3 regions of the Paenarthrobacter sp. YJN-D genome follow, and region 3 is predicted to be linked to each of the others. Evidence: riboswitches for the same ligand, from Rfam matches in the RefSeq annotation. Region 3 holds a riboswitch; each other region holds the start of a gene.
The links. A riboswitch is a leader RNA that binds a small molecule or an ion and turns the genes downstream of it on or off. The one in region 3 is predicted to bind glycine.

Region 1 (9,425 bases), 1.9 Mb from region 3:
ATCGACTTGTCTTCCAACAGCAAGCCCTCCTCGAACGCCCTCCGGAAGATTGTTCCGTGCGTGACCGGCTGGTCGAAGTACGTGTCCCAGGTGTCCAGGTGGGCATCGAAATGGAGTAGCGCCACTGGTCCGTGCACTTTGTTGAGCGCCTGCAACATGGGGAGCGCGATGGTGTGGTCGCCGCCGATGGAGATGAGTTTCCTGTCCTGGCTGATCAGCGGACGGGCTTGCTCCTCGATCTCGCGGATGGCACGGGCGATGTCATAAGGAGTGCAGGCGATATCCCCTGCATCCACGACCTGGACTTCGTTGACTGGCTCCACATCGAGCTCCGGGTGGTAACCGGGGCGCAGGAGGCGGGAGGCTTCGCGGACTGCGGCCGGACCAAACCGGGCCCCTGGGCGGTAGGAGGTACCGCCGTCGAACGGTACGCCGACAATGGCAATGTCGTAGTCGGGGACGCGGTCAATCTGCGGCAGACGGGCAAAGGTACCCAATCCTGCGAAGCGGGGAACCTTGGTGGCATCGACTGGTCCGACGGGCTGGTGAGTGGTCATGACAGGGATCCTTCGGTTACTTTATTCGGCTCCGGGGTGCCCGGATTCTTACGGGAGGTGAGTTCTGAAAGGGATTTGTTGGCCGTTTCCGGCGCGAGCAGGAAGGTCGCCACCAAACCGACCAGGGAGATCACGGCGCCGATGAGCAGGGAACCGGCGGCGCCGAAGCTCACTATTGCGATGGGCATCAGGTAAGTGCTGGCGGCAGATCCGATGCGGCTGATGGCGGTACCAAAACCCACTGCCGTTGCCCGCACTTCGGTGGGAAAGAGTTCGTTGGGGTAGACGACTTCGAGGAAGCTGGAGGCGCCGGAAGCCAAAGCGAATACGGCCAAGGCGATGAACAACGGCGCGGCCTGGACGTCGGGAATGAAAGCCGGGATGGCCAAGGCCACCACGATGACCCCGAAGCTCCAGAGAAGCAGCCGGCGTCGGCCGATTCTTTCCACCAGCCACAGTCCGGGGATGCCACCGACAACAAACAACATGGAAATCAAGAACGATCCTCCGTAGAGGTTGGCGTCTCCGTGCATTCCGAAGGATGCCAGAAGGTCAGGGGCGAAGGTGTACACAGCAAAGAGTGGGATCACCTGGGCTGTCCAGAAAATGGAAACAAACAACGTCCGCTTCCAGAACTGGCCCCGGAAAATGTCCAGGAACCTGCCTTGCTTCGCCGGTCCCTCGCTGTCGGAAGCGATATCAGCCAGCCCATACTGCTGTCCGTAGACCTTCTTGATGACTGCATCAGCCTCCTCACGGCGACCACGTGACAGCAGCCAGCGTGGCGACTCAGGTGTCCCGAGCCGGCACAGCAGGGTGATGATGGCGAAGATCGCCGGGCTGGCGACCATCCAGCGCCAAGCGTCCGGTCCCATGTCGCGGAGCAGGAATCCGACGGCGTAGGCGACCGCTGCGCCAACAGCCCAGACCACAAAGGTGGCCCCAAGCAGGCGGCCGCGGTGCTTCTTGGGCAGGAACTCTGCCAGGAGCGACGTGGCGATGGGGTAGTCGGCGCCGATGGCCATCCCCAGGAAGAACCTGCACAGGACTACTTGCCAGACCTCAGTGGCAAAGCCGTTCAGCAGCGAGAAGACGGCCAGCGCTATGAGGTCGGCAATATACATTTTGTGGCGGCCGATCTTGTCCGTGAGCCACCCGAAGACGGCGCCGCCGAAGAAGATGCCTACCAGGCTGGCGGCACCGATCAGTCCAATTTCCCCGGTACTCAGCTGCAGTCCGGGGGTCATTGTGATCAGGGCGATGCCGATGATCGACAACGCGTAGCCATCGATGAACGGACCGCCGGAGGCGAAGAACGTCAGCTTTTTGTGGAACGCGGTCAGTGGGGCATCGTCAATGAGGTTGCTTGTTGCGCTCATTGCAACCCTCTCTCGTGAGTGCTCTTGGGGAGCGGGGAAGTAGTCATTCAATTCTTGGGTGACCGGCGTCACTCCGACTATCCGTAGATCGACTACAAATGATTAAGTTGCATATACATTTGTCTAAACGGTGCTGGCGACCATCCGGCACACCCCGGGAGGCCAAGGCATGGCAATCACCGTCGCTGAACTCGTCGCCGAACCGCAGCTGGGCCTGACAATCCTGGCCGGCTCGGCAGGAATGGATAACCGCATCACCTGGGCTCACACCTCGGACCTGCCCCGGCTCTGGGAGTGGGTCACGGGCGGCGAACTCATGATGACCAATGGTCTCTCGATTCCCGCCGACGCAGACGGGCAAGTGGCGCTCGCGGAGGCTCTGATGGACAGCGGTGCCAGCGCCCTGGCCATCGGAGAGAAGATGCACGCGCCGACCCTGACCGCGGAATTCCTGGCGGCGTGCGATCGGCTCCCCTTGCCCCTGGTCAATATTCCGTATCCCTTGCCGTTCATCGCCATCGCCAGGTCGGTTGCGGAGTCCTCGCTGCTCGAAGAGTCGCGTCGGCTCCGGCAGACGGCGCGCGTCTATGATTTGCTCCGCACCGCAGGTGCCTCCGAGGACCATTGGCAGAGCCTCGTTCAGCGGCTGGCGACCGAGTTGGACGCGGACCTGTTCGTCGTGGATCGCCGCTGCCTCCATCCCTGGCACCCCGATGGGAAGGCACTCCCGGAGTTCCTCGCTGATGCCTGGGCGCCGTCGTCGGGGCAGGTGACCCCTGCCGGGAAGAACTTCCAGTGGCACCGAATCCGGGGCAGGCATGTGCTGACCATGGATATTCCCACCCATGCCAATGCGCTCTTGGTGGTGCTGCCCAACAGCGAACCGCACCCGGACGCCGTCGTACTTCTGCACGCCGCAACCGTGCTGGGACTGCAGCTCTCGCGCATCGTCCTGTCGCTGGAAGGCCGGCACCGGGCCGCGGGCGAGTTCTTGCTTCAGGCCTTCGACGGCCGTCTGGGAGCGGCTGAGATGGAAAGCAGGTTGGCGGCCTTCGGGGTCCCGGCAGCTGGGTTTCTGATCGCCTCGATTCAAGCGGACGACGGCGACAGGCTGGCCAACGTGCACATCGAACTGTGGCGGCACGGGGTTGCGTCGGCGTCGTTGAAGCGGAACAACAGGTTCCATGTGGTGGTCCCTGCCGACGTGCCCGACGACGTCCTGGTGCATTGCGCCGGTGTGGATGCCGCGATCGGGATAAGTGCGCCGGCAGCCGTTGCGAATATCCAACGCGCGTTGCAGGAATCCCTCTGGGCGCTTGGTTCCGCCCGGGCCAACAAGCTGGGTTTGGCCCGTTATGCCCAGGGCCCGTCCTGGTTGGGCCTGACCAGTTTCGAGGAAGGGACCGCGTTGGTCCGGCGGCTCCTTGGGCCGATTTTCGACTACGAGCAGAGCCAGGAAGGCGATCTCATTGTCACGTTGCGGACGTATTTGGACTCGCAGCGGTCCTGGCAAAAGACGGCGGCAACCCTGTTCACGCACCGGCAAACCATCATCTACCGGATCCGGAAAATCGGTGAGCTGACGGGCCTGGACATGGGTGAAACCTCCACGGTGGCCCAGCTCTGGTTCGCCCTTCAGATCCACGAGGCCATGCACGGGTAGGGGCCGCTTGCTTGCACTTTTGCGAAACCCCACGCTATGGTGTGAAGCGTGTCACTCGCGTGACGCAACGCTTTTGATCTGCGGCGGGAGAGTCCTGCCGGTACATCCAGTCAGGCGCCGTAGGAGCAAATCCTCCCCAGGAATCTCTCAGGCCCATGTACCGCCGCGGTTAGGCAACTCTGGAAAGCAGTTCGGGTAACCGGGCTCACCGACGGTGCAAGCAGGCAACCATTCCTGCGGAATCTCTCAGGTCCAATACAGAGCGGGGAGGAACCCACATCATCGTGGCGCTCAGTGGGCGCCTGAATCATGGAGTTCCTCTTGACTGTTCAATCAACCCCCACCGCTTTCGCGGACCGGCACATCGGCGCCCGGCGCCAGGCCGATGTTGACACCATGCTCAAGGCCATCGGCTACGACTCTGTCGACGGCCTGGTGGACGTCGCCGTCCCCGATTCCATCCGCCAGGACACGGCCTTGAAACTGCAGGATGCCCTCACCGAGGTGCAGGTCCTCGCCGAACTGCGGAAGCTCGCATCCAAGAACAAGACCGCGGTCCAGATGATCGGCCAGGGCTACTACGACACCGTCACGCCCCCGGTCATCCGCCGCAACATCCTGGAAGCTCCCGCGTGGTACACGGCCTACACGCCGTACCAGCCGGAAATTTCCCAGGGCCGCCTCGAAGCGCTCCTCAACTTCCAGACCATGGTGCAGGATCTCACCGGCCTTCCCGTGGCGAACGCTTCCCTGCTGGATGAAGCCACCGCCGTGGCCGAGGCCGTGCTGCTGATGCGCCGCGCCAACAAGAACAAGACGGCCAAGGATGGCAAGACTGTCCTGGACGCCGACCTCCTTCCGCAGACCATCGCCATCGTGAAGGGCCGCGCTGAGGCGCTGGGCTTCGAGGTGGAGGTCACGGACCTCTCCGCCGGTCTGCCCGACGGCGACATCAACGGCGTCGTCCTCCAGCAGCCCGGTGCTTCGGGCCGGGTTTTCGACCACTCCGCCGTCATTTCCGATGCGAAGGAACGTGGCGCACTGGTCACCGTGGCCGCGGATTTGCTGGCGCTCACCCTCATCACACCCCCGGGCGAACAAGGTGCCGACGTCGCCGTCGGAACTGCGCAGCGCTTCGGTGTTCCGCTGTTCTTCGGCGGCCCGCACGCGGCCTACATGGCCGTGCGTGAAGGCATGGAGCGGACGCTCCCGGGCCGTATCGTCGGCGTCTCCAAGGACAACGCCGGCGTCCCCGCCTACCGCCTCGCGCTGCAGACCCGCGAGCAGCACATCCGCCGCGAAAAGGCCACATCCAACATCTGCACGGCACAGGCCTTGCTCGCCATCGTGGCCTCCATGTACGCGGTCTACCACGGCCCTGAAGGCCTGAAGGCGATCGCCGAAACCGTCCACGGCCACGCCCGCACCCTTGCCACTGCGCTGCAGAAGGCTGGTCGCGAGCTCGTTGCCGACTCCTTCTTCGACACCCTCACGGTCCGCGTCCCCGGCAAGGCAGACAAGGTCATCGCCGCCGCCGAAGCCCGCGGCATCAACCTGCGGATCATCGACGCCGACACCGTGGGGGTTTCGGTTGATGAAACCACGACGCCGGAAGTCCTCTCCGCGGTAGCCGTCGCCTTTGGTGCCGGTCCGGTGGGGGACGCCTCCGGGTTCGAACTGCCCGAATCCGTAGTCCGCACCTCTGATTTCCTGCAGCACCCGGTGTTCAACACGCATCGTTCCGAGACGCAGCTGTTGCGCTATATCCGCAAGCTGTCCGATCGGGACCTCGCGCTGGACCGCACCATGATCCCGCTGGGCTCGTGCACCATGAAGCTCAACGCCACGGCCGAGATGGAAGCCATTTCCTGGCCGGAGTTCGCTTCGATCCACCCGTTCGCTCCGGACCACCAGACGGCTGGTTGGCGCGAACTGATCGAAGACCTGGAAGCCGACCTCACCGAGATCACCGGTTACGACCAGGTCTCCATTCAGCCGAACGCCGGTTCCCAGGGTGAGCTTGCCGGACTCCTGGCGATCCGCGGCTACCACCTGTCCCGTGGTGATGAGCAGCGCAACGTCTGCCTCATCCCGGCCTCGGCCCACGGCACGAACGCTGCCTCCGCGGTGCTGGCCGGCATGAAGGTTGTCGTCGTGGCGACGGCATCCGACGGCACGATCGACCACGACGACCTGAAGGCCAAGATCGAGGCCAACAAGGACGCGCTCTCCTGCATCATGATCACGTACCCGTCCACGCACGGTGTGTATGACGCCGACGTCCGCGAAGTCTGCGATGCGGTCCACGCCGCCGGTGGCCAGGTGTACGTTGACGGCGCCAACCTCAACGCGCTGGTTGGCTTGGCCCAGCCGGGCAAGTTCGGTGGCGATGTCTCGCACCTGAACCTGCACAAGACCTTCTGCATCCCGCACGGCGGTGGCGGTCCGGGCGTTGGCCCGGTCGCAGCCAAGGCACACCTGGCACCGTTCATGCCCGGCGACGCGAACAGTGATTCTGCCGAAGGCGGCGTCGCGATTTCGGCCTCCCGCTACGGTTCCGCCGGCGTCCTGCCGATCTCCTGGGCGTACGTGAAGCTCATGGGCGGCCAGGGTCTGACCGAAGCAACCAAGTCCGCGCTGCTGGCCGCGAACTATGTTGCCTCCAGGTTGGATGAGCACTTCCCGGTGCTCTACACAGGTGAAGGCGGACTTGTGGCTCACGAGTGCATCCTGGACCTCCGCGAGCTGACCGCGAAGACCGGCGTCACGGCCGAGGACGTAGCCAAGCGCCTCATCGACTTCGGATTCCACGCGCCCACGCTGGCCTTCCCTGTGGCGGGAACCTTGATGGTGGAACCCACCGAGTCCGAGGACCTGGCCGAGATCGACCGCTTCATCGAAGCCATGATCGCCATCCGTGCCGAAATCGAGCAGGTGGCCAACGGTGATTTCACTGTTGAGAAGTCGCCGCTGCGCAACGCGCCGCACACGGCTGCCGCCGTCGTCAGTTCCGATTGGGCCCGCGACTACCCGCGTGAGCAGGCCGCTTTCCCGGTCCACCACCTCAAGCAGGACAAGTACTTCCCGCCGGTTGGCCGCATCGACGGTGCCGCGGGCGACCGCAACCTGGTGTGCTCCTGCCCGCCCCTTACGGACTTCGAAAACTAAGGACTCCTGAGATGACTGAGAACTACACAGCCCTGTATGAGCAGCACAAAAAAGCCGGCGCTTCCTTCACGGATTTCGGCGGCTGGCAGATGCCCCTCAAGTACGAGTCCGAACTCGCCGAGCACCACGCGGTCCGCAACGCAGCCGGCCTGTTCGACCTCTCCCATATGGGCGAAGTCTGGGTCACCGGCCCCGAAGCCGCAGCGTTCCTGGACTACGCCCTGGCGGGCAAGCTGTCCGCGATTGCGGTGGGCAAGGCCAAGTACTCGCTGATTTGCAACGCCGACGGCGGCATCATCGACGACCTCATCACGTACCGTCGCGCTGACGATAACTTCCTGGTGGTCCCCAATGCGGGCAACGCCAAGGTGGTTGCGGCGGCACTGAAGGAGCGGTCAGCCGGCTTCGACGTCGTGGTTGACGACGCCTCCGCCGAGACGTCCCTGATTGCCGTGCAGGGCCCAAACGCCGAGGCGATCCTGCTGAAACTGGTACCCGCCGAGCAGCGCTCCTTGGTGACGGAACTGAAGTACTACGCGGCGGTGGAGGTTTCCATCACGTTCGACGGCGGCACCCAGGACTTGCTGTTGGCCCGCACGGGTTACACCGGGGAAGACGGCTTCGAGATCTACATCCCGAACGTTGACGCCCCCGGTCTGTGGGAAGCGCTCTTGGAAGCAGGCGAAGGCCACGGACTCATCCCCGCCGGCCTTGCCGCCCGGGACTCCTTGCGCCTCGAAGCCGGAATGCCCCTCTACGGCAACGAACTCTCCCGCCACGTGAACGCCTACGCCGCAGGTCTGGGCCCGGTAGTTTCCCTGGCCAAGGAAAGCGACTTTGTTGGCAAGGAAGCACTCGCCGCGATCAAGGCTGCCGGCGTGGGATCCACCATCGGCCAGAAGCTCGTGGGCCTCAAGGGCACCGGCCGTCGTGCCGCCCGTGCGCACTACTCCGTTCTCAAGGACGGTTCCCTGATCGGTGAGGTGACCTCGGGCCAGCCAAGCCCGACGCTCGGTTACCCGGTGGCGTTGGCCTATGTCGACGTCGAACATTCAGCGGTTGGCACCATCGTGGACATTGACCTGCGCGGCAAAGCGGAGCCTTTCGAAGTGGTGCCGCTGCCGTTCTACAAGCGCCAAAAATGAGAGTTTTCGTACACATAACGCCCTTATGAGGCCCTTTTGAGGGCATCAACTGTACAAAAACTCGAAGAGAGAGAAGGAATTGGAATGAGCAAGGTAGTAGCTGAACTGAAGTACTCGGCCGAGCATGAGTGGGTTGCCGCTGACGGGGACGGGCCGGTGGGGATCGGGATCTCCGCCGTCGCCGCTGACGCCCTGGGCGATATCGTGTACGTGGACCTTCCCGAGGTTGGTTCCACAGTGACCGCGGGGGAGACCTGCGGCGAGGTGGAGTCCACCAAGTCGGTATCGGATCTGTACTCGCCTGTGACGGGTGAGGTGACCGAGATCAACGACGCCGTTGTCGGAGATCCCGCGCTGATCAACAACGACCCCTACGGCCAGGGCTGGCTGTTCAAGGTCGCCGCCACCGAAGAAGGTCCGCTCATGTCGGCCGAAGAGTACGCAGCAGCCAACGGAGGCGAACTGTGAACCCGGCAGCCGTGACCGAATTCGAGCAGGTTGTGTCGGCGTCGTTGGACGCGCAGCTCTCCGAGCTGGACCCCGAGATCGCCGCGAAGATCGACGACGAACTGGGCCGCCAGCGCGACGGCCTGGAAATGATCGCATCGGAGAACCACACTGCGGTGGCTGTCATGCAGGCGCAGGGCTCAGTGCTGACCAACAAGTACGCCGAGGGCTACCCGGGCAAGCGCTACTACGGCGGCTGCGAACACGTCGACGTCATTGAGCAGCTGGCCATTGACCGCATCAAGGCATTGTTCGGAGCCGAGTACGCGAACGTGCAGCCGCACTCCGGTGCACAGGCGAACGCCTCGGTGATGCACGCGCTGATCAAGCCGGGCGACACCATCATGGGCCTGAACCTTGCCCACGGTGGCCACCTCACGCACGGCATGCGGATCAACTTCTCTGGCAAGCTCTACAACGTGGTCCCGTACGGGGTTCGCGAGGACACCCACACTGTGGACATGGCTGAGGTGGAGCGCCTGGCCCAGGAGCACAAACCGGCACTGATCATGGCCGGCTGGTCCGCGTATGCGCGGCAGCTGGACTTCGCTGAGTTCCGCCGGATCGCTGACTCCGTGGGCGCCTACCTGATGGTGGACATGGCCCACTTCGCCGGCCTGGTGGCTGCCGGCCTGCACCCTTCGCCGGTCCCGCACGCCCACGTCACCACCTCCACCACGCACAAGACCCTCGCCGGTCCGCGCGGCGGAATCATCCTGTCCAACGACGCCGACATCGCCAAGAAGATCAACTCGGCCGTGTTCCCGGGCCAGCAGGGCGGACCGCTGGAGCACGTGATCGCGGGCAAGGCTGTCGCGTTCAAGATTGCCGCTTCGGAGGAGTTCCGTGAGCGCCAGGAACGCGTCCTGGCAGGCTCGCGCATCCTGGCCGAACGCCTGGTCCAGCCCGACGTCGCTGCCAAGGGAATCTCCGTGGTTTCCGGTGGAACAGACGTGCACCTGGTCCTCGTGGATCTGCGCAACTGCGAACTCGATGGCCAGCAGGC
Region 2 (9,425 bases), 160 kb from region 3:
CCACTAAGGGAGGTTGTATGTGCTACGCGTACTATGACGACTTCGAGCGGCGCACGAAGAAGGACTCCGCGCGCAAGCCCGAGACCACAACTGAAGAGGCCAGGAAGGAACCGGTTGCCCCGGCGGAGACCCGCCAGGCATCGGAAGGGACACTCTGGACTTTCCTGGCACGCCGTCGCAGGGAACCTGTGGTTTACGAACCGAAGGTTGACCGCATCCACGAGAAGGTCTAGGCCCCGCCTGGACTGGAACGAGTAGAAGATCACGAAAAAGGCGCCGGTCTGCCGGCGCCTTTCCCGTGTGCCCGTCCACGCGCAGGCTAGTTGTTTCCGCCTGTTGAACCGAGGTACTCCAGAGCGGCTGTGACCAATGCTTCCGTTCCCTTGGCCAGCGTGGGCTGGATCAGGGGCGCGAAGTAGGGCGAGTGGTTCGAGGGAATATCTTCGGGGAGGCGCCCCGTCGTCGCCCATTCGCGGAACAGGGCAGGGTCGGCGCCGCCGAGGAACCAAAACACCAACGGCGCGTCGGCGCCCTTAGCCAAGGCTCCTACGTCTTCGCTTCCGGATACGGGCCCGGGGTCAATGACCTGTGCCTCGCCGAACCTGGCCTTGAAGGCCGCTGTAATCCTGCCTGCTGCCGACTCGTCGTTAACTGTCAGCGGGAAGTGCTCTTCGAAATGGATTTCCGGGTCCTTGGGAGCGCCGGATGCCGCTGATTCCCCTTGCACAATGCGCTCAATCGAACCGAGGATTTTGTCCCTGGTGGAATCGCTGAAGGTGCGGACACTGAGGCCGAGGGTTGCCGTCTCGGGGATGATGTTGTTCTTGGTGCCGGAGTGGATCTGTCCTACGGTGACCACGGCGGAGTCGCTGGCGGCGAGTTCACGCGACACGATGCCCTGCAGGCGGATGGTGGCAGCGGCGGCCATCACCACCGGATCAATGGTGGTTTCCGGGCGCGATCCGTGCCCGCCGCGGCCGTGCAAGGTGATGTTGAGGGAGTCTGCGGAGGCCATGGTGACGCCGGCCCGGACGCCGAACCATCCGGCGGGGAAGGGGGCCACATGCTGTCCGAGCACTACATCGGGCTTCGGCACGACGTCATAGAGGCCGTCGCCAACCATCGCCTGCGCACCGCCACCCCATTCCTCGGCGGGCTGGAACACGATGATCAGTGTGCCTTGCCACCGGTCACGTTGTCCGGCCAACGCTTCTGCTGCTCCCACGAGACAGCTGACATGGACATCGTGTCCGCACGCATGCATGACCGGAACATCGTTTCCGTCAGGGTCGACACCCATGGCAGTACTTGCGTAGTCCAGTCCCGTTGACTCCTTGACCGGGAGGGCGTCCATGTCGGCCCGGAGCATGACGACCGGCCCGGCTCCGTTCTCAAGGATGCCCACCACGCCGGTCTTGCCGATGTTGCGGTGGACGGTGAAGCCAAGATTCTCCAGGTGCCCGGCTGCGATCCCGGCGGTCCTGGTCTCCTGGAAGGACAGCTCCGGGTTGGCGTGCAGGTCCTTGTAAAGCTCTTCGAGGTCAATGGTCATGGGTTTACCCTTCGTTCGACGCCTTCGGTCCGGCCAGTGTATCCATCCGCTTTGTGCGAACCCTGTGTGTGCGAACCTGGCTGTCACGGCACACTTGATGGCATGACGAATTCCGAACCCGCCACCACGCAGCACTCCACGGTTGAGGACTGGACCGCAGCCCTGGCAGAGTCGAGCGGCTCGCCCGGGGGCGGCGCCGGCACCGGGGTGATGCTATCCATTGCGGCTGCCTTGACGTCAATGGTGGCCGGGTACACGGAAGCCGAGGGGCAGCAGCGTGACGAGCTTTCCGCTATCCATGCCAGGGCCCATGAACTCAGGGAAGCGGCTCTCCGGCTCGCGGACGAGGACGCATCTGCCTCCAACGCCTTCGGGGCTGCTTTCCGCCTCGACCCCGGACCGGAACGCGAAGAAGCCATCCACCAAGCCTCCGTGGACGCAGCCAAGGCCTCCGCCGTCCTGGGTGAACGGGCAATCGACGCCATTGAAGACCTCGGCTGGCTCGCTTCCCACGGGAACCCGGCCCTCGTCGCCGACGTCGTGGTGGGTTTCGGTGCGCTGCGGGCCGCCATAGCGGGGGCGAGGACCAACGTGAGCTTCGACCTCGCTTCCCTGACCTCCGCGGGGACTTCCCTCGAGGAGGTCAGGGAGCAGCAGCCCGGGCTGTGGACAACGGTCGGCCGGCTCAGCGACGCCCTGGAGCGAATCGACCAACTGACTGCCGGCGTCGACAAGAAGGCGGCACCCACGGAAGCGGTGTAGCTTCCCTTATTGCGCTCTGGGAACCTTGCGCAGTACGACGGCGGCCATCACTGCTGCTCCGGCCATCAGTACCAGCCCAATCGCCGCGGTGATGTGGACGCCGGAGTCGAAGGCTATCCGCGCGGCGGTGGTCAGTGCCTCCGACAACTGGGCGGGGAGCCCGGATGCCGCGTCAACCGCACCTGCCAGAGTCTCCCCGGACTTCCTCGCCGCCTCTGTGGGCACACCGTCGGGAATGACGAGGTTGTGCTGGTAGGACGCGGTGAGGATTGAACCGAGCACGGCTGTTCCCAGGAGGGAACCGAGTTCGTAACCGGTCTCGGAGATGGCCGAGGCCGCCCCTGATTTGTCTGCCGGCACGGACGCCAGGATGAGGTCGTTGGAGATGGTCTCCGCTGCACCCACGCCGACGGCCAGGACCGTCAGGGCTGACAGGAGGAACACCGGTCCGCTGCCGTGGTCACCCACGACGGCCACCAGGTAGCCTATGGCGCTCAGAGTCAGTCCGCCGGCCACCACGAATCCGGGCCGTACTTTCTTGACCAGCGGTACTACGAGCAGGCCGGCGATGACGGTGGCCAGGAGGGCCGGGATCATGGCGATGCCGGCTTCCATGGGGGACTGCCCTTCGACCAGTTGCAGGTGCTGGGCAAAGAAGTAGATGAACCCCGTCATGGAGAACAAGGACAAAACATTCGCCACGATGGCCGTGCTGAATACCTTGTTCTTGAACAGGGAAACATCCAGCATGGGGCTTTCGATCCTTTGCTGGCGGCGGACGAACAGAATGCCCATCACCAGGCCAAAGCCCATGAAAGCAGCAGCTGACGCACCGAAGCCGTGGACCGCGAATTCCTTGATGCCGTAAACGAAGGGCGCCATGGTGACCACGGACAGGACAATGCTGGACACATCCACCCGGCCGGGGTTGGCGTCCTTGGACTCGGGAATGAGTATCCGGCCAAAGGCAAGGAGCGGCAGAAGCAGGAATGCTGCTACCAGGAAGACGGCGCCCCACCAGAAGTGCTCCACCAGCCAGCCGCCGAAGATGGGACCGAGGGCTGCGCCGCCGGAGAATCCGGCAGCCCATACAGCGATCGCGAGCCGACGGCGGTTGGGGTCGATAAAGATGTTCCTGATCAAGGACAACGTTGATGGCATCAGCATGGCGCCGAAGACGCCGAGTGCAGCGCGTCCGGCAATAAGCCACTCCGCGGACGGAGCGAATGCCGTAGCAGCCGAAACCGCGGCGAAGCCTGTGCTGCCGATCAGAAGCAACCGGCGTCGTCCGATCCGGTCACCAAGGTTGCCCATGGAGACCAGGAGCGCAGCGAGCACCAGCGGGTAGGCGTCAACGATCCACAGGAGCTGTATGCCGCCCACGTCCAGGGAGCGGGCGATTTCCGGCAGGGCGAAAGTGAGCGCGGTGTTATCGACGGCCACCAGCAGCACCGGGAACATCAGCAGTGCCAAGGCCGTCCAGTCGCGCCACGGTGCAGCCGGGCCCGTCAAGGGGGCGGCGGAACGGGGTGCTTGGGTTGAGGACGGCGAGAACATGCCTCTTACTGTACCGTCCAGACGGTATAGTTACAAATTCAACCCCCGCAATTCTTTAGGGAATGATGTACACATGCCACGAAAACCAGTTGCCCGGGACGCCGTCCTGGATGCCTACGAATCCCTCCTGATCGAGGTAGGGGAGCGGGCCGCTACCCTGGATGCCGTCGCCAAGAGGGCCGGTGTCTCCAAGGGCGGGCTCCTGTATCACTTCCCCAACAAGGAAGCCCTGATCAGCGCCTTGCTGGAACGCCTGGACGAGTTGGCGCAGGAAGACATTGAGCAGATGAAGGCCGCGCCGGACGGTTCCGCCGCCTACTTCATCCGGTCCTCCCTCTGGGCCGACACCCCCATGGACAGGGCCTTCGTTGCCGCCACCAGGCTCGCTGAAGTAGCCCATGAGGAAACGCGGCGGCGCTTCGCAGGAATCCAGCAGCAGTGGCTTGATGTCCTGGCCGAAGACGTAGGACCGGAGATCGCCAAGGCCGTCAGCTACATGGGCGACGGCCTTTATTTCAACGCGATGTTCGAGGGCGGGCAGGGGGCCGGCAACGCCGGCCGGGAGGCCGACGTCGAAATCCTGCTGGGGGTCCTGGACCGCCTGCGGAAGTGACTGCTCATCCATTTGCCGCAGGGCCTTACACGTAGGACAATTAAGCCTTGTGGCGTGCCCAGCGTGGCGCCCACAGACAACTGAACATGCCTTTGATCTGCGGCGGGAGAGTCCTGCAGGCACGTGATGCAGGCGCCGTAGGAGCAAACCCTCCCCAGGAATCTCTCAGGCCCACGCACCGCCGCGGCGAGGCAACTCTGGAAAGCAGCAGGCACTCCACGCCATTGACGTGGGATGCTGTGCTCACCGACGGTGCAAGCGATTCGTTGTGCGGACAACACGCGGAAACTCTCAGGTCCAATACAGAGCGGGGAGGAACCCGAGCCGCTGTGGCGTACCCAAACGCCGCCCAAGTATTGGAGTTCCTTCGTGACGGTTAGTTCTGCCTCCACCACCTTCGTCGATCGGCATATCGGCGCCCGCCGCCAGGCCGACGTTGAGACCATGCTCAAGTCCGTTGGCTACGACTCTGTTGACTCGCTGGTCGACACTGCCGTTCCGAACGACATCCGCCAGGACGTCGCCCTCACCTTGCAGAACGCGCTGAGCGAAGTCGAGGTCCTGGCCGAGCTGCGCAAGCTCGCCTCCAAGAACAAGACCGCGGTCCAGATGATCGGCCAGGGCTACTACGACACCATCACGCCGCCGGTCATCCGCCGCAACATCCTTGAGTCCCCGGCCTGGTACACCGCTTACACCCCGTACCAGCCTGAAATTTCGCAGGGCCGCCTTGAAGCACTCCTGAATTTCCAGACCATGGTCCAGGACCTCGTTGGCCTGCCTATCGCCAACGCCTCGCTGCTTGACGAAGCAACCGCCGTGGCCGAGGCCGTCCTCATGATGCGCCGCGCCAACAAGAACAAGGCCGTGCAGGACGGCAAGACTGTGCTCGACGCAGACTGCCTCCCGCAGACCATCGCCATCGTCAAGGGCCGTGCTGAAGCCCTCGGCTTCGAGGTTGAGGTTGCCGATCTTTCAGCCGGCCTTCCGGAAGGTGCCATCAACGGCGTCGTCCTTCAGCAGCCCGGTGTTTCCGGCCGCGTCTTCGACCACTCCGCCGTCATTGCCGAGGCCAAGGAACGCGGCGCACTGGTCACCGTTGCCGCCGACCTCCTTTCCCTGACGCTCATCACCCCTCCGGGTGAGCAGGGCGCTGACATCGCCGTGGGTTCCGCCCAGCGCCTGGGTGTCCCGCTCTTCTTCGGCGGCCCGCACGCCGCCTACATGGCCGTCCAGAAGGGTCTCGAGCGTTCCATGCCGGGCCGTCTGGTGGGCGTCTCCAAGGACGACGCCGGTGTCCCCGCCTACCGTCTGGCCCTGCAGACCCGCGAGCAGCACATCCGCCGAGAGAAGGCCACGTCCAACATCTGCACCGCGCAGGCGCTGCTGGCCATCGTCGCTTCGATGTACGCCGTCTACCACGGCCCTGAAGGCCTGAAGGCGATCGCCGAGACCGCCCACAGCCACGCCCGCACGCTCGCAGCGTCCCTGAAGGCTGCCGGCGTCGAGGTCCTCCACGGTTCGTTCTTCGACACCATCACCGTCCGCGTCACGGGCAAGGCAGCAGAGATCGTCGCCGCCGCCGAGGCCAAGGGCATCAACCTGCGCGGCATCGATGCCGACACTGTTGGCATCTCCGTTGATGAGACGACTACGTCCGACATCGTCGGCAGCCTGCTCGATGTCTTTGGCGCTTCGGTCACCGATGCCGCCGAGGACTTTGCGCTGGAGGCTTCCGTTGAGCGCACCAGCGAGTTCATGCAGCACCCGGTGTTCAACACCCACCGCTCCGAAACCCAGCTCCTGCGCTACATCCGCAAGCTCTCTGACCGCGACCTCGCGCTGGACCGCACCATGATCCCGCTCGGTTCCTGCACCATGAAGCTCAACGCCACTGCCGAGATGGAAGCCATTTCGTGGCCGGAGTTCGCTTCGATCCACCCGTTCGCTCCGGATTCCCAGACCGAGGGCTGGCGTGAACTCATCAGCGACCTCGAAGCCCAGCTGACCGAGATCACCGGCTACGACCAAGTCTCCATCCAGCCGAACGCCGGTTCCCAGGGCGAGCTCGCGGGCCTGCTGGCCATCCGCGGCTACCACCTGTCCAATGGCGACGAGCAGCGCAACGTCTGCCTCATCCCGGCGTCCGCGCACGGCACGAACGCTGCCTCGGCAGTGCTGGCCGGCATGAAGGTCGTGGTGGTGGCCACCGCTCCTGATGGCACCATCGACCACGTTGACCTGAAGGCCAAGATCGAAGCCCACCGCGACGCCCTTTCGGCCATCATGATCACCTACCCGTCCACGCACGGCGTGTATGACGCCGACGTCCGCGAAGTCTGCGATGCCATCCACGAGGCCGGCGGCCAGGTGTACATCGACGGCGCCAACCTCAACGCACTTGTGGGATTGGCACAGCCGGGCAAGTTCGGCGGCGACGTCTCGCACCTGAACCTGCACAAGACCTTCTGCATCCCGCACGGCGGCGGCGGACCCGGCGTTGGCCCGGTTGCTGCCAAGGCACACCTCGCACCTTTCATGCCCGGTGACGCGGCATCCTGGACCGAAGGCAACGATGTCCCGATTTCGGCCTCCCGCTTCGGTTCGGCCGGTGTCCTCCCGATCTCCTGGGCGTACGTGAAGCTCATGGGCGGCCAGGGCCTCACCGAAGCCACCAAGTCCGCGCTGCTGGCCGCGAACTACATCGCATCGCGCCTCAACGAGCACTTCCCCGTGCTTTACACGGGTGAAGGCGGACTCGTGGCCCACGAGTGCATCCTGGACCTGCGTGAACTGACCGCGAAGACCGGCGTCACCGCTGAGGACGTGGCCAAGCGCCTCATCGACTTCGGCTTCCACGCCCCCACCCTGGCCTTCCCGGTTGCGGGTACCTTGATGGTGGAACCCACCGAATCCGAGGACCTGGCAGAGATCGACCGCTTCATCGAAGCCATGATCACCATCCGTGCCGAAATCGAGCAGGTGGCCACCGGCGACTTCACTGTTGAAAAGTCGCCGCTGCGCAACGCGCCGCACACGGCTGCCGCCGTCGTAAATTCCGCCTGGGACCGCGACTACCCGCGTGAGCAGGCCGCCTTCCCGGTCCACCACCTCAAGCAGGACAAGTACTTCCCACCGGTTGGCCGCATTGACGGTGCCGCGGGGGACCGCAACCTCGTGTGCTCCTGCCCGCCCCTCACGGACTTCGAAAACTAAGGACTCCTGACATGTCTGAGAACTACACCGCTCTGTACGAGCAACACAAAAAGGCCGGCGCTTCCTTCACGGACTTCGGCGGCTGGCAGATGCCCCTCAAGTACGAGTCCGAACTCGCCGAGCACCACGCGGTCCGCAACGCAGCCGGCCTGTTCGACCTCTCCCACATGGGCGAGGTCTGGGTCACCGGCCCCGAAGCCGCAGCCTTCCTGGACTACGCCCTGGTGGGCAAGATCTCGGCCATGGCGGACGGCAAGGCCAAGTACTCGCTGATCTGCCAGGAAGACGGCGGCATCATCGACGACCTCATTACCTATCGCCGTGGTGCCGACAAGTTCCTGGTGGTGCCGAACGCCGGCAACGCCAAGGTTGTGGCTGACGCTTTGCTTGAACGCGCCGCCGGTTTCGACGTCGTGGTTGACGACGCCTCCGCCGAGACGTCCCTGATTGCCGTGCAGGGTCCGCTCGCCGAAGCCATCCTGCTGCGCCTGGTTCCGGCCGACCAGCACGCGCTGGTCACCGGGCTCAAGTACTACGCCGCAGTTGAGGTGACCTTCCTGGTGGCAGGCAGCGGCCAGGACCTTCTCCTGGCACGCACCGGCTACACGGGCGAGGACGGTTTCGAGATCTTCGTACCCAACGAATCCGCTGCCGCGCTGTGGCAGGCAATTGCCGCCGTCGCCGAAGAAGGAGAACTGGTTCCGGCCGGCCTTGCCTCCCGCGATTCCCTGCGCCTGGAAGCCGGCATGCCGCTCTACGGCAACGAGCTCTCCCGTGAAGGCAACCCCTTCGCTGCAGGGCTCGGAGCCGTGGTGGCGCTGTCCAAGGAAGGTGACTTCGTTGGCAAGGACGCACTGGCTGCGTTGAAGGCCGACGGTGCCGGTTCCACCACGGGACGCAAGCTCGTGGGCCTCAAGGGCCTGGGGCGTCGCGCCGGACGCGGCCACTACCCGGTCCTCAAGGACGGCGCGGTAGTCGGCGAAGTGACCTCCGGCCAGCCCAGTCCGACCCTCGGGTACCCGGTAGCGTTGGCATATGTCGACGTCGAACACACCGAGCTTGGAACCGCGCTGGACATTGACCTGCGTGGCAAGAGCGAGCCGTTCGAAGTCGTCGCACTGCCTTTCTACAAGCGCCAAAAGTAGCGAGTTTTTGTACAGCTAATGACCCCATAGCCCAGCTATAAAGGCATTAGCTGTACAAAAACTCCACGTTTTTCATTTCGACCACGTAAAGGAAACAGAATGCCCAAAGTAGCGCCCGAACTTCAGTACTCCGACGAGCACGAGTGGGTCTCCCGCGGCGAGGGGAACTCGGTGTCCGTCGGGATCTCCGAGGTTGCCACCGACGCACTGGGTGACATTGTGTACGTTGACCTGCCCGAGGTCGGTTCGACTGTGACCGCAGGCGCGACCTGCGGCGAAGTTGAATCCACCAAGTCCGTCTCCGACCTGTACTCGCCCGTCACCGGCGAGGTCACGGAAATCAACGACGCCGTTGTTTCGGACCCGGCCCTGATCAACAACGACCCCTACGGCGCCGGCTGGCTCTTCAAGGTCGCTGCTGAGTCCGACGGCCCGCTGCTCTCGGCAGAGGAATACGCCTCCAAGAACGGCGGCGACCTCTCCTAAGGTCCGCGCTCCGGCACGGAACGAGCGTGCAGGGCGTAGCGTTTGTAGTAACTGAATAATTTGCGACGCCGGGTTGCCGCCTTTGGGGGCCATC
Region 3 (9,425 bases):
GCAGGTATAACAACAACGTGACCAACTACTACGCCGCGGACGAATTCCGGGCCAGCGACCACGACCCCGTGGTGGTTGGACTGAACCTGACTCCCGACGCGCCGGCCACCGTTGACCTGCAGTTCCTGGGCATCAACGACTTCCACGGCCGCATCGACACCAACACCGTGCTCTTCGCAGGAACCGTGGAGAAACTCCGTGCCGCTGCAGCACCGGGCGCAACGGCGTTCATCTCCGCTGGTGACAACATCGGCGCTTCCTTGTTCGCGTCGTCAGTGGCGAAGGACCAGCCCACCATCGATGTCCTCAACGCACTGGAGCTGCAGGCTTCCGCTGTGGGCAACCACGAGTTCGACGGCGGTTGGCAGGACTTGCACGAGCGAGTCATCGCGGGAGGAACCAACGCGAAGTTCGCCTACTTGGGTGCGAACGTCTACCAGAAAGGCACCACCACCCCGGTCCTGCCGGAGTACAAGGTACTGGACATGAACGGGATGCGCGTGGCTGTGATCGGCACCGTCACCCAGGAAGTTCCCTCCTTGGTAACTCCGGCCGGAATTGCCGATCTTGAGTTTGGGGACCCCGTGGAAGCCATCAACCGGGTGGCGGCAAAAATCAAGGCTGAGAACCTGGCAGACCTGATCATTGTGGAGAACCACGACGGCGCCGCTTCCGGTACGCCCGAAGGCGCCACTTTGGAACAGGAAGTCGCAGCAGGCGGACCGTTCGCCAAACTGGTCAACGAAACCACTCCTGACGTCGCTGCCATCTTCACCGGCCACACGCACAAGGAGTACGCCTGGGACGCACCGGTCCTGGACGCCAACGGCCAGCCCACAGGCAAGACCCGGCCGATCGTGCAGACCGGCAACTACGGCGAAAACGTGGGCAGCGTGACGCTCACGGTAGACACCGCAAGCAAGTCCGTCACTGCCTACAAGGCCGCTGTGGTGGACCGGACGACCGATACCGCCGAGAGCCTCGTGGCCAGCTACCCGCGGGTGGCGGCAGTGAAGACCATCGTGGACAAGGCCCTTGCCCATGCTGCCGAGATCGGCAACCAGCCGGTGGGTGCAGTGACCGCTGATATCACCACCGCTTTCACCCCGGACCCCGCCGGCGGGGCTCCCAAGCGTGACGACCGCGCGAGCGAGTCCACGCTGGGAAACCTGGTGGCGGACTCACTGGTGGACACGCTCAAGGCGCCTGAACTGGGCTCGGCGGAGATCGGCGTCGTAAATCCCGGCGGCCTGCGCAACGAGCTCTATTACGCACCGGACGGCACCATCACCTACGCCGAGGCCAACGCGGTGCTGCCGTTCGTGAACAACCTCTGGACTACGTCCCTGACCGGCACGCAGTTCAAGACACTTCTTGAACAGCAGTGGCAGACCAACCCGGACGGCACTGTTCCCAGCCGCCCGTACCAGCAGCTGGGTCTGTCCAAGAACGTCAACTACACCTACGACGCCGCCCGCCCTGCAGGTGACCGCATCACCGGCATCTGGGTAAACGGCGCCGTGATCGACCCCGCCAAGCTGTACAGGATCGGCACCTTCAGCTTCCTGGCAACCGGCGGTGACAACTTCCGGGTCTTCAAGGAAGGCAGCAACACCAAGGACACCGGCCTGGTGGACCGTGATGCGTGGATCAAGTACCTGCGCGAACACAACCCGGTGTCCCCGGACTTCGGGCGCCGTTCGGTTGCCGTCGCCAACTCGACGGCGGCCCAGGTGAAGTCCGGTGAGCCAATCACCCTGGCTGTTTCCAAGCTGAACCTGACGTCGATCGGCAGCCCGGCCAACGCCTCGCTGAACGCCGTCTTCGTGGACAGCAAGGGCGCCGCTGTGGCGCTCGGTTCCGTGCCGGTGACGGCAGGCGCGGCAACGGTGAACCTCAAGGTTCCCGCGGCGGCAGCTGCAGGTACCGGCACCCTGGTGCTGACCGCCGTCGAAAGTGGAACGGTGGTGAAGGCTCTGATCACTGTGGCGGACAGCGGACCGCAACCGCCCCAGTGCACCCCACCCACCAAGCCGTCCAAGTGGTACGACATCGCGGGCTGGCTGCGGTATGCCTTCGCCTGGTTGGACTACCAGAAGTGCTTGAGGGGCTGACCACTCCCGGCAAAAGCAACATAAGCAGGGCCCTTCACGCAGCCAGCGTGAAGGGCCCTGCTTATGCGTTCGGGAAGCCTACTTGGTGGCCGGCTCCGGCTCGGCCGTCCTCTCAGCATCCCGCTGCAATTCGGCCTGGAACGCCGCGTAGCGTGCCAGGTGCGCGGGCCGGCGCCGAAGGATGATCCACGCGACCCCCAGAATCACAAACCACACGGGGGTGGCGAGCAAGGCAATCAGGGTGTCCGGCTGGGTGGTAAGGGCCCACAGCACGAAAGCGAAGAACGCGAACACCACCCACACCATCACCACGCCACCGGGCATCTTGAACGCTGACGACTCGTGCAGGTGTGGCCGGCGCTTCCTGAAGGCAAGGTAGCTGGCCAGGATGATCGACCAAACGAACACGAAGCACACCGCGGACACTGTGGTCACCATGTCGAAGGCCTTGCCAACGTCCTGGCCGGCGTACATGAGCACGACGCCGGACAGCAGCAGGACGCAGGACAGGAACAGGGCGTTGCGGGGTACTTTGCGTCCGGAGAGGGCGCCAAACACCTTGGGCGCGTCGCCCTCCTGGGCGAGACCAAACACCATGCGGGACGTGGAATAGATGCCGGAGTTGGCAGAGGACATGGCCGATGTCAGCACCACGAGGTTGACGATGGTGGCCGCTGCGCCGAGGCCTGCCAGGGAAAACATCGCGATAAACGGGCTGTGGCCGGCGGCGAACTGCGTCCACGGAGTGACGGACATGAGGATGATGAGGGCACCGACGTAGAACAGCAGAACCCGGATGGGGATCGAGTTGATGGCCTTGGGGAGGTTCTTCTCCGGGTCCTTGGCTTCGGCAGCGGTGGTGCCCACCAGTTCGATGCCCACGAACGCGAACACGGCGATCTGGAAACCGGCCACGAAGCCCATGAACTCGTTCGGGAAGAAGCCGCCATGGCTCCACAGGTTGGAGAAACCGGCCGGACCGGCGTCGGACTCGAAGCCGCTGAAGATCATGAACAGGCCAACAATGATGAGCGCAGCGATAGCCACGATCTTGATGAGCGCGAACCAGAACTCCGTCTCACCGAAGGCCTTCACGGTGGCCAGGTTCAGGAGCAGGAGAATGCCGATGGTGATGAGTCCCGGAACCCACAAGGGCAGGGAAGGCCACAATTCCTTGGAATAGCCGGCGATGGCGATCACGTCGGCGATCCCGGTAATGACCCAGCAGAACCAGTAGGTCCAGCCGGTGAAGAACCCGGCCCAAGGGCCCAGGAGGTCAGCGGCGAAATCGCTGAAGGACTTGTAGTTCAGGTTGCTGAGGAGCAGTTCGCCCATGGCACGCATGACGAAGAACAGCATGAAGCCGATGATCATGTACACAAAAATGACGGATGGGCCGGCTGCGGAAATGGTCTTTCCCGAGCCCATGAAAAGGCCGGTGCCAATCGCTCCACCGATGGCTATGAGCTGGATGTGGCGGTTGCTGAGCTGGCGTTCGAGATGGGGTGAACCGGCACTCGCGGAAGGATGAATCGTCAAAGGAACTCCGTCGTTCAGGCGGCACAAGGTGCCGCATTGATTCGGGTTCCTCCCCGCTCTGTACGTGGACCTGAGAGTTTCCGCGGGCATGGGCCTGCTTGCACCTTCGGTGAGTCCGGTGTGGCCGGACTGCTTTCCAGAGTTGCCTCGCCGCGGCGGTACATGGGCCTGAGAGATTCCTGGGGAGGGTTTGCTCCTACGGCGCCTGACGGGATGTACCGGCAGGACTCTCCCGCCGCAGATCAAAAGCGCGCACACCCTTGCGGGTGATGCAGCTCACACAGTAACGAAGGCTGGCAGGCAACGCAAGCCTGTGACGGCTAGAGGCCCAGGATGCTGCGGGCGATCTCGTCAGCGTCGCGCAAGGTCCGCTGGCCGCTGGCATAGGCCCGCCCGGAGCGGGGACGGGCTTCGGCGGCAATGGCATTGCCCCACTGCGACGCGGACAACTGCAAGCCCAGAACGTACATGTTTTCCGTGATGGATCCGTTGGCGGCAATGGGACGGTAAGGGTGCGGCTCAACGTCCAGGCCGGTGGTTTGCATGGGCGTCCCCTCCACACTCATCATGATCTTGGTCCGCACCAGGCCGTCGGCCATGAGCTGCTCGAGCAGCGGAGAAATGTTGATGCCCACCCTGTTGGCGGGTGACATCGCTTCGATCAGGGTGCGTGCTTCAGCGGGTCCCTCGTGGACCCAGGGTGACGCCGCCCGGAACACTTTGGCGCCACGATCGACGCTGAACTTGGGGTCCGGTCCCACAAAACTCACGACGCCGGCACGCGCCAAGGCGGCCAGCTGCTCCGAACGCAGCGCAGGAGGTCCGCTGGCCAACCCTTCGACAAACGACTCGAACCAGCCGCGCAGCCCTGCCAGCCAGGACTCGTCGGTGATGCCGCCGTCGGCTACAACGGTCTTGAGGATGGCACGGCCGGTGTGGAGCGCGCCGATGGCCATCTTCACGGGGTCCGATTCGCCCAGCGCCGAACGCCGCGCGTCGTCGTCCAGGTACGCGGTGATCGCAGCATCCAGGTCACGCCGTGACGCGAACGTCCGGCCCGCCAACGGCGCCGCGAGCCCGCGCAGGTTCAAACGCCGTGATGCCGCCACATGCTTTTCAACCAGGACCTCCACGTCGCTTTCCCAGTTTGCCGTGGTGTGGGCATGCGGTTGGAGCGCGTCTTCGAGGTCGGCCAGGAACTGCGCCGGGTCCTTGATCGCGGCCGGCTGGGACCGGGCCAGCGTCGAATAATAGGCCCACAGCGCGTCCCGGTGCAGCAAGGGCCACAGGTCATGGTCGAAGCCGGGCTGGATGCCTGCGGCCCGGAACCGGTCCACTGCGTCCTCGGTCAGGTAGCGCATGGTGATGCTGCGCGGGTAATAGCCCTCCAAACCGGCCTTCGCCCGGTACGGCGTTCCCCTGCGTGACGCGGCGATGATCCTGGGCTCCCGGCCCGAGGCCCGGTACTCCAACACCCCGGCACCGGGAGTTCCGGCTTCAAGGAACTTGCCGCCGCGGCCTTCGGTCAGCTGGCCCATCACATCAAAGAAGTTCAAGCCCATGCCGCGGACAAGAACCGGCTCAGTGTCCGGCACAACCTGCCAGTCAACGTCGGCGGGCGGTGCCGGCGGGAAGTACAGCAGGCCCAACTCGTCAGCTGCGCGCTTGAATGATTTCTGCTCCGGATTCAGCCTTGACTCGATGTGCCCCAGAGCCAGCACCACCGAATCGACGGTGAGCGTGCCGCCGTCGGCCAGTTCGACGTCGAACATCCCGTCCACGGGCCGGGCCGCAACGGCGAGCGTTTCATGGAAGGTGACTTCCACGCCGTCGGGCTTCCGCTCCAGCAACCCGGCCAGGGTTTGGCGCAGGTACCGCCCGTACAGCGCACGGCTGGGGAAGTCGTGGGACTCGAGCGTGGCCAGCTCTGCCTTTTCGGCGTCGTTCAGCCCGGCACCGTCGCGACGCCGGGCCTCGCGCCACTGGTCGAAGGAACCACCCGCCAACGGTGCCGCCAATCCGGAATCCTCGGGGATGAGGGTGGGATAGAACGACTGGGTGTTCATCAGGTAGAGGCGCGACTGTTCCGGCTGCCACACGTGTCCGGAGCCGGCGGGGTACGGATCCACCACATGGATCTGCAGGGTGGCGCCTTCAGCTCTCTTCGCAGCCCAATTCGCGAGCAACCGTTCGAGGACACTGGTGCCCCGAGGGCCTGCCCCCACAAGGGCAACACGGTTGATTTGGGATTTAGCCACGCTCCAGCCTAACTTCTGCGTGACTTGCTTACCGTCGAAGTGTGTTGCTTGGATGGGGCGATGACCACCACAGAAGCTGATCCGTCGCCACTTTCCGGGAATGACACCGCGCCGGCCTCCGGACCGCGCCACGCGGCGGAGTCCGCACCTGAGCCCACGGATGAAAACGCCTGGCTTGAGGACATCCACGGCGAAGAGCAGTTGGCCTGGGTCAGGGAACAGAACGCCCGCACCGAGGAACTGCTCGAAGACGCCGATTACGCGGCGGTCGAGTCCGGCATCCTGGAAGTCCTGGACTCCACGGACCGGATCGCCATGGTCAACAAACGCGGCGATTTCTACTACAACTTCTGGAAGGACCAGGAGCACCCCAAGGGCCTTTGGCGCCGCACCACCTGGGAGAGCTACCTCACCGAGGATCCCGAGTGGGATGTACTGCTCGACGTCGATGCCCTTGCCGCTGCTGAAGGTGTTGAGTGGGTGTTCCACGGTGCCGGTTTCCTCCGTCCTTCGGACGGCGCGGAGTACCGCTTTGCCATGGTTTCGCTCTCCCCCGACGGGGGCGACGCCGACCGCCACCGCGAGTTCGACGTCGAAACGCGAACCTTCGTGGACCCGGCAGCAGGTGGCTTCGACATTCCCACAGCCAAAGGCAACATCAGCTGGTTGGATGCCGACACCCTTCTCGTGTCCAGCACAGCTGAAGGCTTGCCCGCCACGTCGTCCTCCTATGCACGGACCGGCGTCAAGCTTCGCCGCGGGCAGTCGCTAGCGGACGCTGAGCGCCTGTTCGAAATTCCGGAGAACCACATGCTGGCCATGGTGGCGCACGATTCCACGCCCGGTTTCGAGCGGACCTTCGCCGTTGACTACATCGACTTCTACAACCGCAGTACGTGGCTGCTGCGCGACGACTCGTGGGTGGCCATTGACGTGCCTACCGATGTCAACATCAGCGTCCACCGCGATTGGCTGCTTTTCCGACCCCAGGGCGACTGGGAAGCAGCGGGGGTCACGTACCCGGCCGGCTCCCTGCTGGCCGCAGATTTCGAAAGCTACCTGGCTGGCCCGGCTGAGCTGCTGGTCCTGTTCACCCCTGATGCGCACACGTCATTGCAGTCCTGGAGCTGGACCAAGGATTACCTGCTGCTGAACCTCCTCCGGGACGTCTCCTCCGAGATCAGGGTCCTGGATCCGTCGGCTGTTGACGCCTCAGGCTCGTGGGCCTCCACCGTCCTGGACGCCTGCCCTCCCCTGCATGACGTCAATGCCTACGCCGTGGATGATGAGGACGTCTCCGACTCCGGTGCCGGGAACGACTTCTGGTTGGTGGCCACAGGCTTCACGACACCCACCACTTTGACCCGGGGTACGCTTTCGCCTGCAGCAGCGCAGGACACGGCCGACGGTGACGTGGCTGACGGTGGCGTGGTGAGCGGTGGCGTGGTGAGCCGGCACACCGAGGTGAAGCGGTCGCCGTCGTTCTTCAACGAAGCCGCCTACGAGGTCCAGCAGCACTTCGCGGTTTCCTTGGATGGCACCAAGGTTCCGTACTTCCAGGTGGCCTCCAAGGACCTGGTACTGGACGGGGAGAACCCCACCCAGCTCTCCGGCTACGGCGGGTTCGAAGTTTCCCGTACCCCGGCGTACAGCGGGACGATCGGGCGCGCCTGGCTGGAGCGCCGTACTGCGGGCATAGCGTCCGACGACGGGGCTGCCGCCCACTCACGCGGCGGCGTGTACGTGGTTGCCAACATCCGCGGCGGCGGGGAGTATGGCCCCTCGTGGCACCGTGCAGCACTCCAGGAGAACCGTCACCGTGCCTACGAGGACTTCGCCGCAGTAGCCAAGGACCTGATCTCGCGTGGCGTGACCAGTCGTCGTCGCCTTGGCTGCGTGGGCGGCTCCAATGGTGGCCTGCTGGTGGGCAACATGCTGACCCAGTACCCGGAACTGTTTGGCGCTGTCTCCTGCGGTGTGCCCCTCCTGGACATGCGCCGGTACACCAAGCTCTCGGCGGGCTACTCCTGGATTGCCGAGTACGGTGACCCGGATGTGCCGGAACAATGGGATTTCATCCGGACTTTCTCGCCGTACCACCTGCTTCGGGACGGCGTGGAGTACCCCGAAACCTTCATCTGGACAGCAACCTCTGACGACCGGGTGGGGCCGGTGCAGGCCCGGAAGATGGCGGCACGGATGCAGGCCATGGGGATTCCGAACGTCTGGTTCCACGAAGCCCTCGAAGGTGGGCACGCGGGAGCCTCGGACAACCGGCAGGCTGCAGCACTGCAGGCACGGAGCAACCACTTCCTGTGGGTTTCCCTGGCCGGAAGCAACTGACGCCTGTTTCGATGGTTCCCTGCGCACAAGGCCACGCGCACGGCACGAATAGCAGCGGGACATCGAAACGGACACCCGGCTTTGGCGTGTTTTGCGCTGGACGGCAGGTTCTGCGTATCCTTGGTGGGCTAGCAATAGCAAAGGGAGACGTGCCAGAGCGGCCGAATGGGCTTCACTGCTAATGAAGTGTGGGGCACAACTCCACCGGGGGTTCAAATCCCCCCGTCTCCGCGAACAGGCCCCGGTTTTCGAACCGGGGCCTTTTGCGTTTAAGCGAGCCAATGGCCGTGGCAGCGCCCGTGGCGGCGGCCGTGGCAGCGCCAGTGTCAGCACCCGTGGCAGCGCCAGCGACCAAGCCGGGACGCCCGCCGGCAGGGTTCAGGCGCGCTTTGCCCCGGCTGAGGTACCGCTGACCTCGGCTCCTGCGTGACGGTGGAGGGTCAGGCTGTCCACCGTGCTGATGAGCATCAGGACGGCCATGGCGATGAAAGCACCCTTGTATGCCCCCACCTGGTCCGTCCCGAAAAGACCCGTGGCTTCGAAGAGGCGCAGGAACAAAGCTCCCACCGCGATCCCGGCCGCGGCTGCCAACTGAACGAGGGTTGCCGAGATGGCGTTGGCCGAGGGCAGCTGCCCCGGGACGATGTCCGCATATTGCACCGAAGCGTAGGCGGAAAAACCGATGGAGCGGAAGGCGCCGCTGAACAGCAGCAAAGCGAAAATCAGCGGTTCCGGTGTTTGGGCGTCAAGGAACGCGCACAAAGCGAACGTTACGGCGGAAGCGAACGACGCGAAGACAAGCACGGCTTTGAACCCGAAGCGCCTGATCAGTGGCGTGGTGGCAGGTTTGATCCCGATATTGCCGACGAAGACTGCCGCCACCATGACGCCGGCCTTCAGCGGGTCCCAGCCGAATCCAGCCTGGAACATCAGGGGCAACAAGAAGGGGACCGAACTGATGGTCAGCCGGTAGATGAAGCCACCGGTTGAGGTCGCCCGGAAAGTCCTGGTCCCGAAGACGCTGAGGTTGAACAGTGGTACTTTCGCTTTCCCCATCCACCAGACCGCCCCTGCCAAGGACAGCACTCCGGCGGTTACCACCACTACAGCGAGGACATTGGATGCGTGGCCGCCCAAGGTTTCCAGCCCCACCACCAACGCCCCGACGCCA

Region 1: linked by a shared signal. The riboswitch ahead of gcvP (aminomethyl-transferring glycine dehydrogenase) and the one ahead of cycA (D-serine/D-alanine/glycine transporter) in region 3 are both predicted to bind glycine.
Region 2: linked by a shared signal. The riboswitch ahead of gcvP (aminomethyl-transferring glycine dehydrogenase) and the one ahead of cycA (D-serine/D-alanine/glycine transporter) in region 3 are both predicted to bind glycine.

Annotation. Positions count from the first base shown of each region.
Region 1 covers NZ_CP053549.1:4,130,644-4,140,068, reverse strand. The annotation lists gene speB (agmatinase) at 1-557, opposite strand, end outside; gene HMI60_RS19235 (MFS transporter) at 554-1,936, opposite strand; gene HMI60_RS19230 (PucR family transcriptional regulator) at 2,106-3,599, shown strand; glycine riboswitch at 3,674-3,772, shown strand; gene gcvP (aminomethyl-transferring glycine dehydrogenase) at 3,921-6,767, shown strand; gene gcvT (glycine cleavage system aminomethyltransferase GcvT) at 6,779-7,912, shown strand; gene gcvH (glycine cleavage system protein GcvH) at 7,997-8,380, shown strand; gene glyA (serine hydroxymethyltransferase) at 8,377-9,425, shown strand, end outside.
Region 2 covers NZ_CP053549.1:1,829,458-1,838,882, forward strand. The annotation lists gene HMI60_RS08675 (hypothetical protein) at 18-233, shown strand; gene HMI60_RS08680 (amidohydrolase) at 320-1,552, opposite strand; gene HMI60_RS08685 (cyclodeaminase/cyclohydrolase family protein) at 1,655-2,314, shown strand; gene HMI60_RS08690 (MFS transporter) at 2,321-3,871, opposite strand; gene HMI60_RS08695 (TetR/AcrR family transcriptional regulator) at 3,945-4,484, shown strand; glycine riboswitch at 4,578-4,675, shown strand; gene gcvP (aminomethyl-transferring glycine dehydrogenase) at 4,854-7,700, shown strand; gene gcvT (glycine cleavage system aminomethyltransferase GcvT) at 7,712-8,845, shown strand; gene gcvH (glycine cleavage system protein GcvH) at 8,945-9,331, shown strand.
Region 3 covers NZ_CP053549.1:1,667,536-1,676,960, reverse strand. The annotation lists gene HMI60_RS07960 (ExeM/NucH family extracellular endonuclease) at 1-2,114, shown strand, start outside; gene cycA (D-serine/D-alanine/glycine transporter) at 2,193-3,653, opposite strand; glycine riboswitch at 3,800-3,898, opposite strand; gene HMI60_RS07950 (FAD/NAD(P)-binding domain-containing protein) at 3,974-5,911, opposite strand; gene HMI60_RS07945 (prolyl oligopeptidase family protein) at 5,972-8,254, shown strand; tRNA gene HMI60_RS07940 (tRNA-Ser) at 8,398-8,485, shown strand; gene HMI60_RS07935 (MFS transporter) at 8,633-9,425, opposite strand, start outside.